One region of the Nonomuraea sp. NPDC049655 genome, then DNA from elsewhere that is predicted to be linked to it. Evidence: riboswitches for the same ligand, from Rfam matches in the RefSeq annotation. Region 1 holds a riboswitch; the other holds the start of a gene.

Region 1 (7,240 bases):
TCGAGGCGGGTGTGCGCTTCGCGCGGACCGAGGGCATCGTCCCGGCCCCCGAGCCCACGCACGCGCTGGCCGAGACCATCGCCGAGGCCCTGCGCTGCAAGGAGAGCGGCGAGGAGAAGGTGATCCTCACCGCGCTGTGCGGGCACGGCCACTTCGACCTGGCCGCCTACGACCGCCACCTGGCCGGCGAACTGGAGGACTACTCACTTCCGCAGGAGCGCCTCGACCAGGCGCTCAGCGAGCTGCCCGGCTGAGATGACACGGGTGGCCGCGAGATCCGCGGCCACCCGTGTTCAGTTCGCGTTCGGGCGCTTCCCGTGGTTCGCCTTCTTCTTCTTGCGCGCCCTGCCCTTGCGTGCACGTTTCGCCATGGGCTCACCTCCGACGGTCGGGATCGTGACCTACAAGGTCTCCCCTGCCCGCGGGCCGCACAAGCGATACGCCGCGACCTAACATTCCTCAACAAACTCGTGTCATAATTTGGTGGAATCTGTTGGAAGGGGTGGGCGTGCTCGCACAGCAGCGTCAGCAGACGATCCTCGAACGCGTACGCAGCAGCGGCGGCGTCCGGGTGGCCGACCTCGTGCGCGAGCTCGGCGTCTCCGACATGACGATACGCCGCGACCTTGAGGTGCTGGCCGAGCGCGGGCTGCTGGAGAAGGTCCACGGCGGCGCGACGGCCCTCGGCCCCGGCTCGACCGAGGAGCCCGGCTTCACCGCCAAGTCCGCCCGCCAGCAGCAGGAGAAGGAGGCCATCGCGCGGCACGCGGCCACCCTCGTACGGCCGGGCACCGCCGTGGCCCTCTCCGCCGGCACCACCACGTGGGCGCTGGCCCACCACCTCGTCGCGGTGGCCGAGCTGACCGTGATCACCAACTCGATCCCCGTCGCCGAGGTCTTCCACCGCAACCCGCGCGCCGACCGCACGGTCGTGCTGACCGGCGGCGTGCGCACGCCCTCCGACGCGCTCGTCGGCCCCGTGGCGGTGGCGGCCATCCGCCGCCTGCACGTGGACACGCTCTTCCTCGGGGTGCACGGCATGAGCCTGCGCGCCGGGTTCACCACGCCCAACCTCCTGGAGTCCGAGACCGACAGGGAGCTGGTGGCCGCGGCGCACCGGCTGGTGGTCCCCGCCGACCACACCAAATGGAACACGGTCGGCATCAGCACGATCGCCGAGCTGACCGAGGCCGACGTGGTCATCAGCGACGCGGGGCTGCCCGAGGAAGCACGCACCGAGCTGGCCGAACGGGCCGGAGAACTGATCATCGCGGAGGGCACGCCTTGAAGCGCACCATCACCCACCTGGCAGACGGCCGAGAGCTGATCTACTTCGACCGGCGCGACGACGCCGACCGGAGCGCGATCGACCGGCGGCCGCTCGATCCGCGGCCGGTGGCCTCCGAGCTGCGCTACGACCCGCTGACCGAGGAGTGGATCGCGATCGCCGGCCACCGGCAGACGCGGACGTTCCTGCCGCCGGCCGACGAGTGCCCGTTGTGCCCGTCATCCGCCACGCGGGCGTCGGAGATCCCGGCCCATGACTATGACGTGGTGGTGTTCGAGAACCGCTTCCCCTCTTTCTCCGGAAATTTTGGGACTTACGGGGATGTCGGCGGCCTGAGTGAGGTGCGGCCGGGTGTCGGACGTTGTGAGGTGGTGTGCTTCACCTCCGACCACTCCTCCTCCTTCTCCAGGCTCTCCAACGCGCAGGTCAGGCTGGTCATGGAGGCGTGGGCCGACCGCACGGCCGAGCTGTCCGGCATGGAGGGTGTCGAGCAGGTGTTCTGCTTCGAGAACCGGGGCGAGGAGATCGGCATCACGCTCCCCCACCCGCACGGGCAGATCTACGCCTATCCCTACGTGACCCCGCGCACCAAGCTCCAGCTGGGGGCCGCCTCTCGGCACACGGGCGGCAACCTGTTCGCCGACGTGCTGGCCGCCGAGCAGGCCGCCGGCACGCGGGTGGTGGCCGCCAACGAGCTCTGGACGGCGTTCGTGCCGGCCGCCGCGCGCTGGCCGTTCGAGGTGCACGTGTATCCGCACCGGCAGGTGCCCGACCTGGCGGCGCTGTCGGAGGAGGAGCGGGCCGCGTTCGCGCCGCTGTACACCTCGGTGCTGCGGGCGCTCGACGCGCTGTTCGGGGTCGCGATGCCGTACATCTCGGCCTGGCACCAGGCGCCGGTGCGGTACGGTCGCGAGCTGGCCTACCTGCGCCTGGAGCTGTTCAGCATCAGGCGGGCGCCCGGGAAGCTGAAGTACCTGGCGGGCTCGGAGTCGGCCATGGGGGCCTTCGTCAACGACGTGCTGCCGGAGGAGGCGGCACGCATGTTGCGATCACGAATTGATCACTAATTGGTTTCTCATTAAAGTCGCATGACTCGTGATCTACCACTAATATCCCGTTAGACATCGGCCATAACGGTCGTTGTACGCCTAATCCCGGGCGTGTTGCCCGGGAGCCGGGGACCCATCGCATCCGGGGTGAATCCGCGCAAGTGGTAGGGACTGCTCCCGTGCCCGAACCCGTCAGCTAACCCGGCCGGCAGAGGGAGAGGAACAACCACGTGGCGGCTTCGTCCCCCGCGAGTCTCGCCGTCGGTCTCATCACCGCCACCGCCCTGCTCGTCCATCCGGCCGCCGCCTCGGTCTCCGGGGCAGCCGCCGTGGCGGCCGCGCCCAAGCCGTCCGAGGCGCAGCTGCGGGCCCAGCTCAAGGAGCTCAACCGCAAGGTCGACAAGCTCATCGAGACGTACAACCTCAAGCGGGTCGAGCTGGCCAAGGCCCAGCAGGCCGCCACCGCGGCCCAGCAGCGGCTCACCGCCGCCGAGCAGGCGCTGGCCACGGCCGAGCAGCGGGTCGCCGAGATCGCCCGGCTGCGCTACCAGAACGGCGACACCTCCCTGCCGGCGTTCATGATGACCCCGGACGGCGGCGGCGCGGCCGTGCTCGAACAGCTCACCGCCGAGCAGCAGGCGGTCGTGGACAGCGTGGCCAAGGCCCGCGACGACCAGAAGAAGGCCGCCACGGCCGCCGCCGCGCTCGCGACGGAGCTGAAGGCGGGCACGGCGGAGGTGGCCGAGCAGCGCGACGACGCCCAGGACGTCATCGACGACATCAAGAAGAAGCTCCAGGACCTGGTGCCGTTCGGGCCGGGCAAGAAGTCCGACGGGAGCTGGGCGCCCGAGCTGCCGGCCGGCTCGGACAACATCACGCCGCGCACCCGGCTGATGCGCGCGCAGGTGCAGAAGAACTTCTCGCTGCCGTACGAGGTGGGCTGCTTCCGGTCCGGCTCCAGCGGCGAGCACCCGCTCGGCCGGGCCTGCGACTTCATGATGAGCACGGGCGGCACCATGCCGAGCGCCGTCAACAACGCCCTCGGCGACCGGCTGGCCGACTGGGCGCTGAAGAACAAGGCCAAGCTGGGCGTCAAGTACGTGATCTGGAAGCAGCGCATCAACCAGGGCTCGGGCTGGCGCTCGATGTCCGACCGCGGCAGCATCACCGAGAACCACTACGACCACGTGCACATCTCGATGAACTAGCCGCGGACCGGCGGCTCAGCGGATGCCGGTGAGCTTGTCGGGGTTGGTGACGGAGTAGACGGCGGCGATCCGGTCGCCCTCGGGCGTGAGATCGACGACGACCACGGCCAGCGGCCCGTCACCGGAGAAGACGAGCGCGCACGGGTCGCCGGCCACCCGCCGGTAACGCAGGTCCACCGCGCCCGGGGTCAGCGTCGCGGCGACGGACATGAACAGCGCCGCCACCTGGTCCCGGCCGTGGACCGGCTGCAGGCTGGTGGCCGGTCCCTTGCCGCCGCCGTCGGTCCACAAGGTCACCTCCGGCGCCAGCACCTCCAGCAGGGCCCGCAGGTCACCGCCGAGGGCGGCCGCGGCGAACCGCTCGGTCACCTCGGCGTGCACGTCGGGCTGGGTCCGGTGACGAGGACGGCGCGCGTGGACGTGGCGGCGCGCGCGGGCCGCGAGCTGCCGGACCGCCGCGGGCGTGCGCCCGAGGATGTCGGCCGTCTCCGGGTGGCTGAATCCGAACACCTCGTGCAGCACGAAGACCGCTCGTTCCAGCGGTGACAGGGTCTCCAGCACGACCAGCACCGCCATCGACAACGACTCCCCGCTCTCGGCGGCGCCTCCGGTGTTGTCGGGGGCCGTGACCAGCGGTTCCGGCAGCCAGGGGCCGACGTAGGTCTCCTGCCGACGGCTCAGGTCCGCCCGCCGGGCGAGCGCCTGGTTCACCGCGATCCGCACCAGGTAGGCCCGGACGTTCTCCACCGGTCCGGCGTCCGGCCTGCGGTGCCGGGCGGACCAGGCCAGCCACGCCTCCTGCAGCACGTCCTCGGTGTCGGCGACGCTGCCGAGCATGTTGTAGACCACGGAGAACAGCAGTTCCCGGTAGCCGAGGAACTGCTCGGTGGCGGCGTCGGCGGGGTGCCGCGGGGTCGGTGTCATGGCGTGCCTCCTCGTCTGTCGTAACCGAAGAGCCCCGATGCGTGGCGATTGTGACATGAAGGCATCAAGCGTGATCTATGCCACTCATGTCACAGTTCCCGGCCGGTTGCCCCTCTGTGGTGGCGTCACGACTCACAAGGGAGAGCTTCGATGCGTACATTGATCCGCGACGTCAGGGTGTTCGACGGCGAGCAGACCGTCGCGACGGCCGACGTGATGATCGAGGACGGCCTGATCGCCGCTGTCGGCAGCGGCGCGGGCCACCCGGCCGACGCCGAGGTGGACGGCACGGGCAGGACGCTGCTGCCCGGCCTGATCGACGCGCACACCCACGTGTTCGACGGCAGCCTGGCCCAGGCCCTGCGGTACGGGGTCACCACCGAGCTCGACATGTTCTGCCTGCCGCAGATCCTCGCCGGGCAGCGGCGGCTGGCCGCCGAGAACGACGACGTGGCCGACCTGCGCAGCGCCGGCACGCTGGCCACCGCCCCGGGCGGGCACCCGACCCAGTTGCTGACGGCCCTGGCGGGCACCGTCCTGGACGGGCTCGACGTCACGGCGATCGACTTCGTCTCCGACCCGGCGCAGGCGCCGGCGTTCGTCCAGGCCAGGCTGGCCGAGGGGGCCGACTACCTCAAGATCGTCATTGACGACGGCGCCGTGCACGGGGCCGACCTCCCCGTCATGACGGCGGAGGTCGCCGCCGCCCTGGCCGCGGCGGCGCACGAGGCGGGCCTGCTGGTCGTCGCGCACGCGGTCACCGCCGCCGAGGTGGGGATCGCGCTCGACGCCGGCGTCGACGGCCTGGCTCACGTGTGGACCGACCTGACGCCGGACGACCCGGCCTCGCCGCGCCTGGCCGGGCGGGTGCGCGATCAGGGGGTCTTCGTGGTGACCACGCTGGCCTACTTCGAGGCGATCACGGCTCAGCACGTCGAGACCGCCGACTGCGCCCGCCCGGGCAGCTCCGCCAACGCCGTCGGCGCGCTGCGGGCCCTGCGCCGCGCGGGCGTGCCGCTGCTCGCCGGGACGGACGCCACGCCATTTGTGCCCGCCCACGGCGCCGGCCTGCACCGCGAGCTGCGGTTGCTCACCGAGGCCGGGCTCGGCGCCGAGGAGGCGCTGGCCGCCGCGACCAGCGTGCCCGCCCGGCACTTCGGGCTGGCCGACCGCGGCCGGATCGCCCCCGGTCTGCGCGCGGACCTGGTGCTGGTCGAGGGCGACGCCACCCGGGACGTCACCGCCGTCGGCGACATCGCCGAGGTCTGGCGTCGCGGGGTGCGCCAGGCGCGGTGACCCCCGCCCGTGACGCGCCGGCCGGGTCAGCCGAGCGTGAGGGGGTTGACCAGGTCGGCGTAGACCAGCAGACCGGCCATGATGATCAGCACGAACGCCATTGCGTACGTGAGCGGCAGCACCTTGGCGATGTCGACGTAGCGGGGCTCGGGGCGGCGCAGGATCTTGGCGTAGCCGCGCTTGATCCCCTCCCACAGGCCGCCCGCGATGTGGCCGCCGTCGAGGGGCAGCAGCGGGATCAGGTTGAACAGGCCGATCGCCAGGTTGAACCCGGCCAGCAGGCTGACGAAGGTGAACAGCTTGCTCTTGTTGGACATGTCGGAGGCCAGGATCTCGCCGCCGAGCCGGCCCGCGCCCACCACGCCGACCGGGCCCTCGGGGTCGCGCTTGTCGCCGGAGAAGGCGGCGTTCCAGACGCCGACCATCTTCGCCGGCAGGTTGACCATCGAGCCCACGACGCGGCCGGTCAGGTCGCTCATGTAGCCCGGCACCTGCCCGATGCTCTGCTGCTCGAAGACCTGGGAGGGCACGACGCCGAGGAACCCGACGCCCTTGTCGATCTTGGTCTCGTCGGTCGGGTTCGCCATGTCGCGGGCGATGAGGGTGACGTCGAGCGTCATCGGCCTGCCGTCGCGGACGATGCCCAGCTTGACGGGGCCGGCGCCGTGGCCGCGGATCAGGCGGGTGGCGTCCTGCCAGGTCGCGATCTTCTGGCCGTCGAGGGAGACGATGTGGTCGCCGACCTTGACGCCCGCCTTGGCGGCCGGGGTGCGCTCGTCGGTGGGCGCGCACGTCTTGCGCACCTCGGTGGTGGGGATCACGCACGTGTTGGTGTCGGGCGACACGATCGGGGCGGTCTTGGGCAGGCCGATGCCGACCAGCAGGACGCTGAAGAAGATGAAGGCGAGCACGAAGTTCATCGCCGGGCCGCCCGACATGATGATGATCTTCTGCCACCACTTCTTGCGGTAGAAGACGCGGTCCTCGTCGCCGGGCCGCACCTCCTCCATGGCGGCCTCGCGGGCGGTCTCGATCAGGCCCTGCCACGGCCCGGTCGACGCGCTGCGCAGCCTGCCGGGGGCGTCGCCGGGACGCGGCGGCAGCATGCCGATCATGCGGATGTAACCGCCGAGCGGCAGCCACTTGATGCCGTACTCGGTCTCGCCCCTGCGGATGGACCAGGCCGTCGAGCCGAAGCCGACCATGTACTGGGTGACCCGGACGCCGAAGATCTTGGCCGGCACGAGATGGCCCACCTCGTGCAGGCCGACGGAGACCATCAACCCCACCAGGAACAGAAGGATCCCGGCGACAAAGAGCCAGTTCATCTACGCGCGCTCCAGGCAGACAGACGGTCTCGACGTTCCCAGACTAGTCGAACTCAGCACATCCCTCGGGCTTGCCCGCACTTTGGTGAATCAACGGACCGCATTGACAGTAAGCGATCAGCCGATCACCCTGGGAGACGATGGAGG
Region 2 (7,240 bases), on a different contig from region 1:
AGTTCGGTGACGATGCGCTGGCCGATCATTCCGGTCGCGCCGAACACGAGGATCTTCATGAGAAGCACAGTATCCAATGGATACTGGTTACTTCATCGTGCTATAAGTACCTTATGGATACCGGTGATGCCTTCGACCCGAACTGCCCGACTCGGCTGGTCCTCGACCGGATCGGCGACAAGTGGTCGGTGCTGGTGCTGCTCAGCCTCAGCGACGGGCCGATGCGCTTCACCGTGCTGCGCGGGCGGATCGGCGGGGTGACGCCGAAGGTGCTCACCCAGACGCTGCGGGCCATGGAGCTGGACGGGCTGATCACCCGCGAGGTCTTCGCCGAGGTGCCGCCGCGGGTGGAGTACGCGCTGACCGACCTGGGCCGCTCGCTGCACGCGCCGATCTCGGTGGTCGCGCGGTGGGCCGAGGAGAACGTGCACGAAATGCTCCGCCATCGTGAAAAAACCTCGTGAATTGATCATATTTCCGCACGAGTGATGCTTTTCTTCGTCCTGGCCGTATAAAAACGTATCCCTCGGTAAATCGCCTGCCTTCTGGTCTCTTGTGGCCCCCTACGCTTTCCCCGTCCCACGACGGAGGGAGGCTCGCGGTGCTGGGAGTGGACACCTGCCTGGCGGAGGTCATGTCGATACCGGGCGCGCTCGACGCCATGCTGGTCGACGGCACGAGCGGCATGGCGGTCGCCTTCAGCAGCGTGTCCGGCGTGGACGCCGACAGGTCCGCCGCGGCGCTGACCGAGGCGCTGCGCGCCACGACCGACGGGCTGACCCGGACGTGTCCCGGCGAGATCGTGCGCATCGACGACATGCTCGTCACCACCGACCGGGGGCACCACCTGCTCCGGCTGCTGGAGACGGTCTTCGAGGGGCCGCTGGTCATCTACGTCCGCCTCGACCCGGAACGGTCGAACCTGGCCCTGGCCCGTTACCGCCTGCGGGCCATCTCCGACCTGCTGACCACCTGAGCCATGGCCGCGCTCGACTCACTCCTCGCCGGACTCGCCCGCGAACGCGCGACGGGGGCGCTCCGCGTGGGCCGGAACGGCACGATCTACCTGTCGGACGGGCGCGTGACGTACATGGAGTGCGCCCAGACGCCGGGCGTCGAGCGGCTGTTCGCGGCCAGGGGGCGGGTGCCGGAGTCGGCCCTGCGCGCCCTGCAGGCCGACGGCGGCCGCGCCCGCCTGCTCCAGGACGGCCCCGTCACGTTGGCCGAGCTCCAGTACGCCGTGCTCGGCGTGGTCCAGGACGCCGCCTTCTTCCTGCTGCCGGTGACCGGCGTGCGGCCGAAGTTCCGGCCCGGCGAGGAGCACTGGCTGGGCGGGCAGTGGTTCTTCGACGTCCAGGAGCTGGTGCGGGAGTCCGCCCGCCGCCGGGAGCAGCTGGCCGGCATCTGGCCCTCGCCGGAGGTGGACACCCAGCCCGTGCGGCCGGTCCCGCGCCTGCCCGGACACGGGGTGGCGCTCAGCCAGGTGCAGTGGGAGGTCGTCGTACGGGCCGACCACAAGGCGACCCCGCTGGAGCTGGCCCGGCACCTGGGCCGGTCGGGCTACTCGGTGCTGGTGGCCGTCAGGAGGCTGGCCGCCGCCGGCCTCCTCGTCCCGCCGGACCCGGCACGGCCCGCGCAACCCCGTCCGGACGACGGGGAGGCGCTGCCCAAGCGGGTGCCGGGCGCGGTGGCAGCTCCCGCCGGGAACGGGCGGGCGGGGGCCGCCGGGCCGGTGCCGACGGGCGATCCGACCGATCTGACGCTGCTGCTGCGGCTGAAGAAGGCGCTGGAGGAGATGCCGTGAGGTTCCCCTCACGACGCGGGAGGAGGCCACCCGTGGAGCTACGGCAAGAGGTCCTGGCGGAGATGGAGCTCCTGCGCGGCCGCACGCCGGACGTCACCGGCAGCGTCGCGTGCACCGTCGACGGCCTGCGGATCGCCTGCGACCTGCAAGGAGACACCGGCGAGCAGGTGGCGGCGCTGTCGGCGGCGCTGCTCGCGATGAGCGGCCGGATGCTGACCATGGCGGGCCGCGGGGCGTTCGAGGAGACCCTCGTGTCCGGCACCGCCGGGTTCGTGGCCTTCTACGCCGCGGGCCCCACGATCGTCCTCACGGTTCTGGCGGGACCCGGCGCCAACGTCGGGCTCCTCCGGCTGGAGGGCAGGAAGACGGCGGCCTCCGTGGCCGCCGTGGCACGCAAGCACTGACCATCCCCACCGAAGCGGAGGAAAGCATGGCAGGCATGGACGTCTCCCTCAAAGAGATGATGAGCATCGACGGCACGATCGGGGCGGCGATCGTCGACCACGGCAGCGGCATGGCGCTCGGCACGCTCGGCGGCTCGAAGGAGCTGGACCTGCAGGTCGCGGCGGCGGGCAACACCGAGGTCATCAAGGCCAAACTGCGCACGATGGACTCGCTGGGCCTCAAGGACGGCATCGAGGACATCCTGATCACGCTGACCGCCCAGTACCACATCATCCGCCCGCTGACCGGCCGCAGCGGCAAGGGCCTGTTCCTCTACCTCGCCCTCGACCGCAACCGGGCCAACCTGGCCCTGGCCCGGCACATGCTCAAGGTCATCGAGGAGAAGCTGGAGCTCTGACCGGCCCGCGCAGCGAGGCTCCGCGGCGGGTCACGCGGCGGGTCACGCGGCGGGCTCGGGCCGGGCGGGCGTCGCGGAGCCGGTGTGGGCGGTGATCTCGGCGACGATCGCGGGCCAGAGGGCGCGAGGCAGGTCGTGGCCCATGCCGGGGTAGGTGACCAGGCGGGCGCCCGGGATGGCGGCGGCCGTGGCCCGCCCGCCGGCGAGCGGCACGAGCTGGTCGTCCTCGCCGTGGATGACCAGCGCGGGCACCTTCAGCCCGCCCAGCGCGGACGTGCGGTCGCCGGAGGCCATGATGGCGGCGAGCTGGCGGGCCGTGCCGGCCGGGTCGTGGCAGCGGTCGAAGGCGAGCCCGGCCAGCCTGGTGACGCGTTCGCGGTCCAGCTCCCAGCCGGGGGACCCGAGCACGGCCCAGGTCGTCAGCGCGCCGGCGACGACCCCCTCGCGGTCGGTCGCGGGCTTGGCGAAGAGCACCGCGGTGGCCGCCTCGGTCGGCGGGGCCGCCTGCGGGCCGGGCGTGGACATGATCGAGGTCAGGCTCAGCACGCGAGCGGGGTGCCGGATGGCCAGCGCCTGGGCGATCATCCCGCCCATCGAGGCGCCGACGACGTGCGCGGCGGGCAGGCCCAGGACGTCCATGAGCCCGGCGCTGTCGTCGGCCAGGTCGTCCAGCACGTACGGCGAGGGCGCGCCCCATGCGGGCACGCCCTCGTCGTGGAGATGGGTGGACAGGCCCGCGTCGCGGTTGTCGAACCTGACGACGTGGTGACCCTGCTCGGCCAGGAGTTCGCAGAACTCGTCGTCCCAGTGGATGAGCTGGGCGCCGAGTCCCATGATGAGCAGCAGGGGCCTGCCCGCGGGTGAGCCGAAGCTCTCGTAGGCGATCTCGATGCCGTTGGCGGCTGCGCGCTGGATCACAGCGACCAGAATGTCATTCTAGTCGCGAGGCGTAAAGAGCGGTCTGTCCGGAGATCAGTCGTTGAGGAGCTTGCGCAGGCGCTCGCCGCCGAGCACCACGCCGCCGCCGGCCAGCACGAGCACGCCGGCCATGACGGTGCCGCCCATCGCGACGGTCTTCCCGACCTGGCCGCCGGCGGAACCGGCCGCGTCCTCGGCGGGCTTGTCGGCCAGCACCTTGGGAGGCTCGGCCGGGTTGTCGTCGAACCTGCCCCACGCGCCGGTGGAGAAGGCCACGGGGTAGTTCTTCTTGCCCTTGCCGTCGCCCCACTTGGTGATGACGTAGTCGATCTTGATGTGGCCCTGGCCGCCGTTGCCGTCCACGCCGAGCGTGTCGGGGTTGAAGGTGCCGCCGGTCAGCTCGGCGAAGGTCTTGGCGTCGAGGTCGAGCATGACGCCACGGCTGGAGGGCTCGCCGGGGCCGCGGTCGCCCACGAAGAACGGCATCTTCTTGCCGTTGTAGGTCACGTAGCCCTCGGTCATGAGGGGCCAGCTCGGGCTGGCGGCCAGGCCCTTCTGCATGGGCTTGCCGCTGGCGGGGAGGCCGGTGTCGCCGGCCCGGCCGGAGGAGTCGTCCCAGAAGTAGGAGGCCTTCGTGGAACCCTTGAGCAGGATCTTCTGGTCGTCGCCGGTGTCGGCGTGGGCGCCGGTGGCGGAGATCGTCAGCGCGCCCATGGCGGACACGGACAGCAGGGCGAGAGAGCGCAGGCCAAATCGAGACATGAAGCAGTGAAGTCCTTCGCGAGGGGACAGGGGGAACGCGCGTGACTACGGTGCGTAACCGGGCAGAGCGCCGAAAGGGTGGTTACGCGGCGCGTGGGGGAAGTCAGGGAAGAGACCGCTCAGCAGGCGGTCGTCACTACACTGTCCGGGGGTACGACGAGGTGGTACATGCGTGAAGTCCTCTCCATCTCGCCTACCGGGTTAGCTGACGGGTTCGGGCGTGGAGATGCCCTACCGGCACATGGCCGGATTCACCCCAATGAGATGGGTCCCCGGTTCCCGACAAGTCGGGATTCGGCGCCAGCTGTCGTCCCTCTCCTGGTAGGGACTACGCCACCAGCTGGTAATTGGTTAAGACGGTACCCAGAGATTCGGACAAATACAAACGAATCGTCATGAACCGGGTAAAGATCTACCTATCGAGGTAAAGAGAAAGGGGGCACGGCATGCCGTACCCCCTGCTAAATCGGACCTTTCAGCCGCCGCTCTTGCGCCTGAAGGATCTTTTACTCGCTGCCGGACCGTGCGCCCCGTGGATCTTCGACGGGTCCACGCCCCTGCCACCCGCGGCCGAGTCGGCCTGCTGCCCGCGCTTGCGTTCCAACGCCTCGCGGAACTTGCGCTTCATCTCGTCCTCGGGAGTCTCGCTGACTTCCGGCTCCGGTGTTTCCGCCATGAGGACCTCCTGGTTCTGGGGACATCCACAGCTTCGCACGACGTCGCTTACGACGCGAAACCGGCCTCCACTCTGCTTTCCGCCGCGGGCGCCTGCTCCAGCCGCCTGCCGGGCATCATGACCAGCGCGACCAGGGCGATCACCGCGCCCGCCACGCCCAGCGACGGGATGACCACGGCCGCCGCCGAGGCGTGCGCGGCCGCGAGCCCGTGGACCGGCGCGTCCGTGGTGATGACCGACGTGTACGCGGTGCCGGCCAGCGCCAGCGCCACCGAGCCGCCGATCTGCCGGAAGAAGGTGAGGTTGGCCGAGGCCGTGCCGATGTACCGCGGCGCGACGGCCTGCTGCACGGTCACGGTCAGCCCCGACAACATCGGCCCCATGCCGAGCCCGAGCAGCGCCATCCACCCGGCCAGCAGCAGGCCGTCGGTGCGCACGGTGAGGTTCAGGCAGAGCAGGCTGCCGGCCACCAGCAGGAACGGCGCCCCGACCAGCCACGGCTTGTACGTGCGCGTCCTGGACATCAGCGTGCCCATGAGCGCGCTGCCCGCCACCATCGCCAGCGTCATCGGGTAGATCCTCAGCCCGGACTCGGTGGCGCTGACGCCCAGCGCCTGCTGGAAGTAGCGCGGCAGGAACACCACGCCGGCGTACATGCAGAAGGCGGTGAAGAACGAGGTCGCGTTGACCAGCGTGTACGTACGGTCCCGGAACAGGTGCATCGGCATGACCGGGTTCGCCGCCCGCAGCTCGACCAGCACGAACGCGGCCAGCAGGACCAGCGCCAGCAGGATCGGCCCGGCCACGGGCGGGGAGGTCCAGGAGTTGCCGTCCAGGCCCTTCTCGGTCAGGCCGAGCAGCAGGGCGCTGATGGCCACGCTGAACACCGCGATGCCCGCGTAGTCCGGCCGGCCCCCGCCGCCGGTGCCCGGACGGAACGGCAGCCGCAGCACCACGATCGCGATCAGCACGATCCCGAGCGGCACGTTCACGTAGAAGGCCCACCGCCAGCTCGCGTGGTCGGTGAACAACCCGCCCAGGAAGGGCCCGGCCAGGTACGTCAACGCCATCACGCCGCCGAGTGCGCCCTGCACGCGGGCGCCGTTGCGTCCGGGCGGGAACATCTCCATCACCAGGGCCAGCGACAGCGGCAGCAACGCGCCCGCGCCCAGCCCCTGCACGGCGCGGAAGGCGATGAGCTGGGTCATGTCCTGGGCGAGCCCGCACAACGCCGATCCGACGACGAACACCGACATCCCGACGAGCAGCAGCGGCTTCCTGCCGTGCTGGTCGGACAGCCTGCCGTACAGCGGCACGGTCACGGTGGAGGTGAGCAGATACGCCGTGACCACCCAGGTGTAGAGCCGGGTGCCGCCCAGCTCGCCGGTGATGCGGGGCAGCGCGGTGCCGACGATCGTCTGGTCGAGCATCGCCAGGAACATCCCGCCGAGCACCGCCAGCAACACCAGCCCGTTGCCCTTGGTCTTCATGTCATTAGTCACAGGTGAAGATTGATATGTAAGAGCTGACATGTCAAGCCTTCGCTATGCTGGCGGGCATGTCCCTGCGGATCGCGCTCCTCGGCCTGCTCGCCACCAAAGGCCCGGCCAGCGGCTACGACCTGGCCAAGAAGTTCGAGCACTCGCTCAACCACGTCTGGCAGGCGGGGCACACGCAGATCTATCCGGAACTGGTCAAGATGGCCGCCGACGGCCTGGTGACGGTCGAGCACGAGGGCGCCCGGGGCCGCAAGATCTACGCCATCACCGCCGAGGGCCGCGCGCTGGTCACCGAGTGGCTGGTCGGCCACGACCCGTCGGCGACCGTGCGCAGCGAGACCGCCCTCCAGGCGTTCCTGCTGGCCCTGCTCGACACCGGGCAGGCCGTCGCCGTGGTCGAGCGCATCAAGGCCCACTTCCAGGCCCGCCTCGCGACGCTCGACTGCCGGCCCGGGGGCCTGTTCGGCCAGTACGCGCTGTCCCTCGGCCTGCACCAGGCGCGCTCCGGCATCGCGTGGGCCGACGAGACCCTGGCCGCCCTGCGGCACGAAGGGTAAAACGGAACTCTGCGGTTCCTGGTGTTGCGTTGGAGAAGCGCCGGATATACACCCAGGCATGATGCTCAACCTCCCAGTGCGGCGATGAGCCTCCTGGGTCGTGACCTGGCGATCGACCTCGGCGCGGCCGGCACGAGGATCTACGCCAAGGGCAGGGGCATCGTGCTGGACGAGCCGTCGGTCGTCCTGCGCGACAGGCAGACGGGCAGGGTCGTCGGCTTC

The links. Region 1 has a riboswitch for cyclic di-AMP ahead of ACIBQ6_RS49225 (hypothetical protein). Riboswitches for the same ligand answer to the same signal wherever they lie in the genome.
Region 2: another riboswitch for cyclic di-AMP. It lies ahead of ACIBQ6_RS07695 (hypothetical protein); the one in region 1 lies ahead of ACIBQ6_RS49225 (hypothetical protein).

The regions. Positions count from the first base shown of each region.
Region 1 is NZ_JBITLS010000026.1:12,643-19,882, forward strand. Features, by position in the region: gene ACIBQ6_RS49205 (TrpB-like pyridoxal phosphate-dependent enzyme) at 1-254, shown strand, start outside; gene ACIBQ6_RS49210 (50S ribosomal protein bL37) at 294-371, opposite strand; gene ACIBQ6_RS49215 (DeoR/GlpR family DNA-binding transcription regulator) at 509-1,288, shown strand; gene galT (galactose-1-phosphate uridylyltransferase) at 1,285-2,355, shown strand; cyclic di-AMP (ydaO/yuaA leader) riboswitch at 2,424-2,562, shown strand; gene ACIBQ6_RS49225 (hypothetical protein) at 2,568-3,545, shown strand; gene sigJ (RNA polymerase sigma factor SigJ) at 3,561-4,469, opposite strand; gene ACIBQ6_RS49235 (amidohydrolase family protein) at 4,620-5,765, shown strand; gene ACIBQ6_RS49240 (M50 family metallopeptidase) at 5,792-7,093, opposite strand.
Region 2 is NZ_JBITLS010000002.1:504,513-511,752, forward strand. Features, by position in the region: gene ACIBQ6_RS07660 (NAD(P)H-binding protein) at 1-59, opposite strand, end outside; gene ACIBQ6_RS07665 (helix-turn-helix domain-containing protein) at 114-464, shown strand; gene ACIBQ6_RS07670 (roadblock/LC7 domain-containing protein) at 602-976, shown strand; gene ACIBQ6_RS07675 (DUF4388 domain-containing protein) at 980-1,804, shown strand; gene ACIBQ6_RS07680 (roadblock/LC7 domain-containing protein) at 1,837-2,208, shown strand; gene ACIBQ6_RS07685 (hypothetical protein) at 2,235-2,606, shown strand; gene ACIBQ6_RS07690 (alpha/beta fold hydrolase) at 2,649-3,524, opposite strand; gene ACIBQ6_RS07695 (hypothetical protein) at 3,579-4,286, opposite strand; cyclic di-AMP (ydaO/yuaA leader) riboswitch at 4,462-4,596, opposite strand; gene ACIBQ6_RS07700 (DUF5302 domain-containing protein) at 4,762-4,962, opposite strand; gene ACIBQ6_RS07705 (MDR family MFS transporter) at 5,010-6,464, opposite strand; gene ACIBQ6_RS07710 (PadR family transcriptional regulator) at 6,521-7,018, shown strand; gene ACIBQ6_RS07715 (rod shape-determining protein) at 7,103-7,240, shown strand, end outside.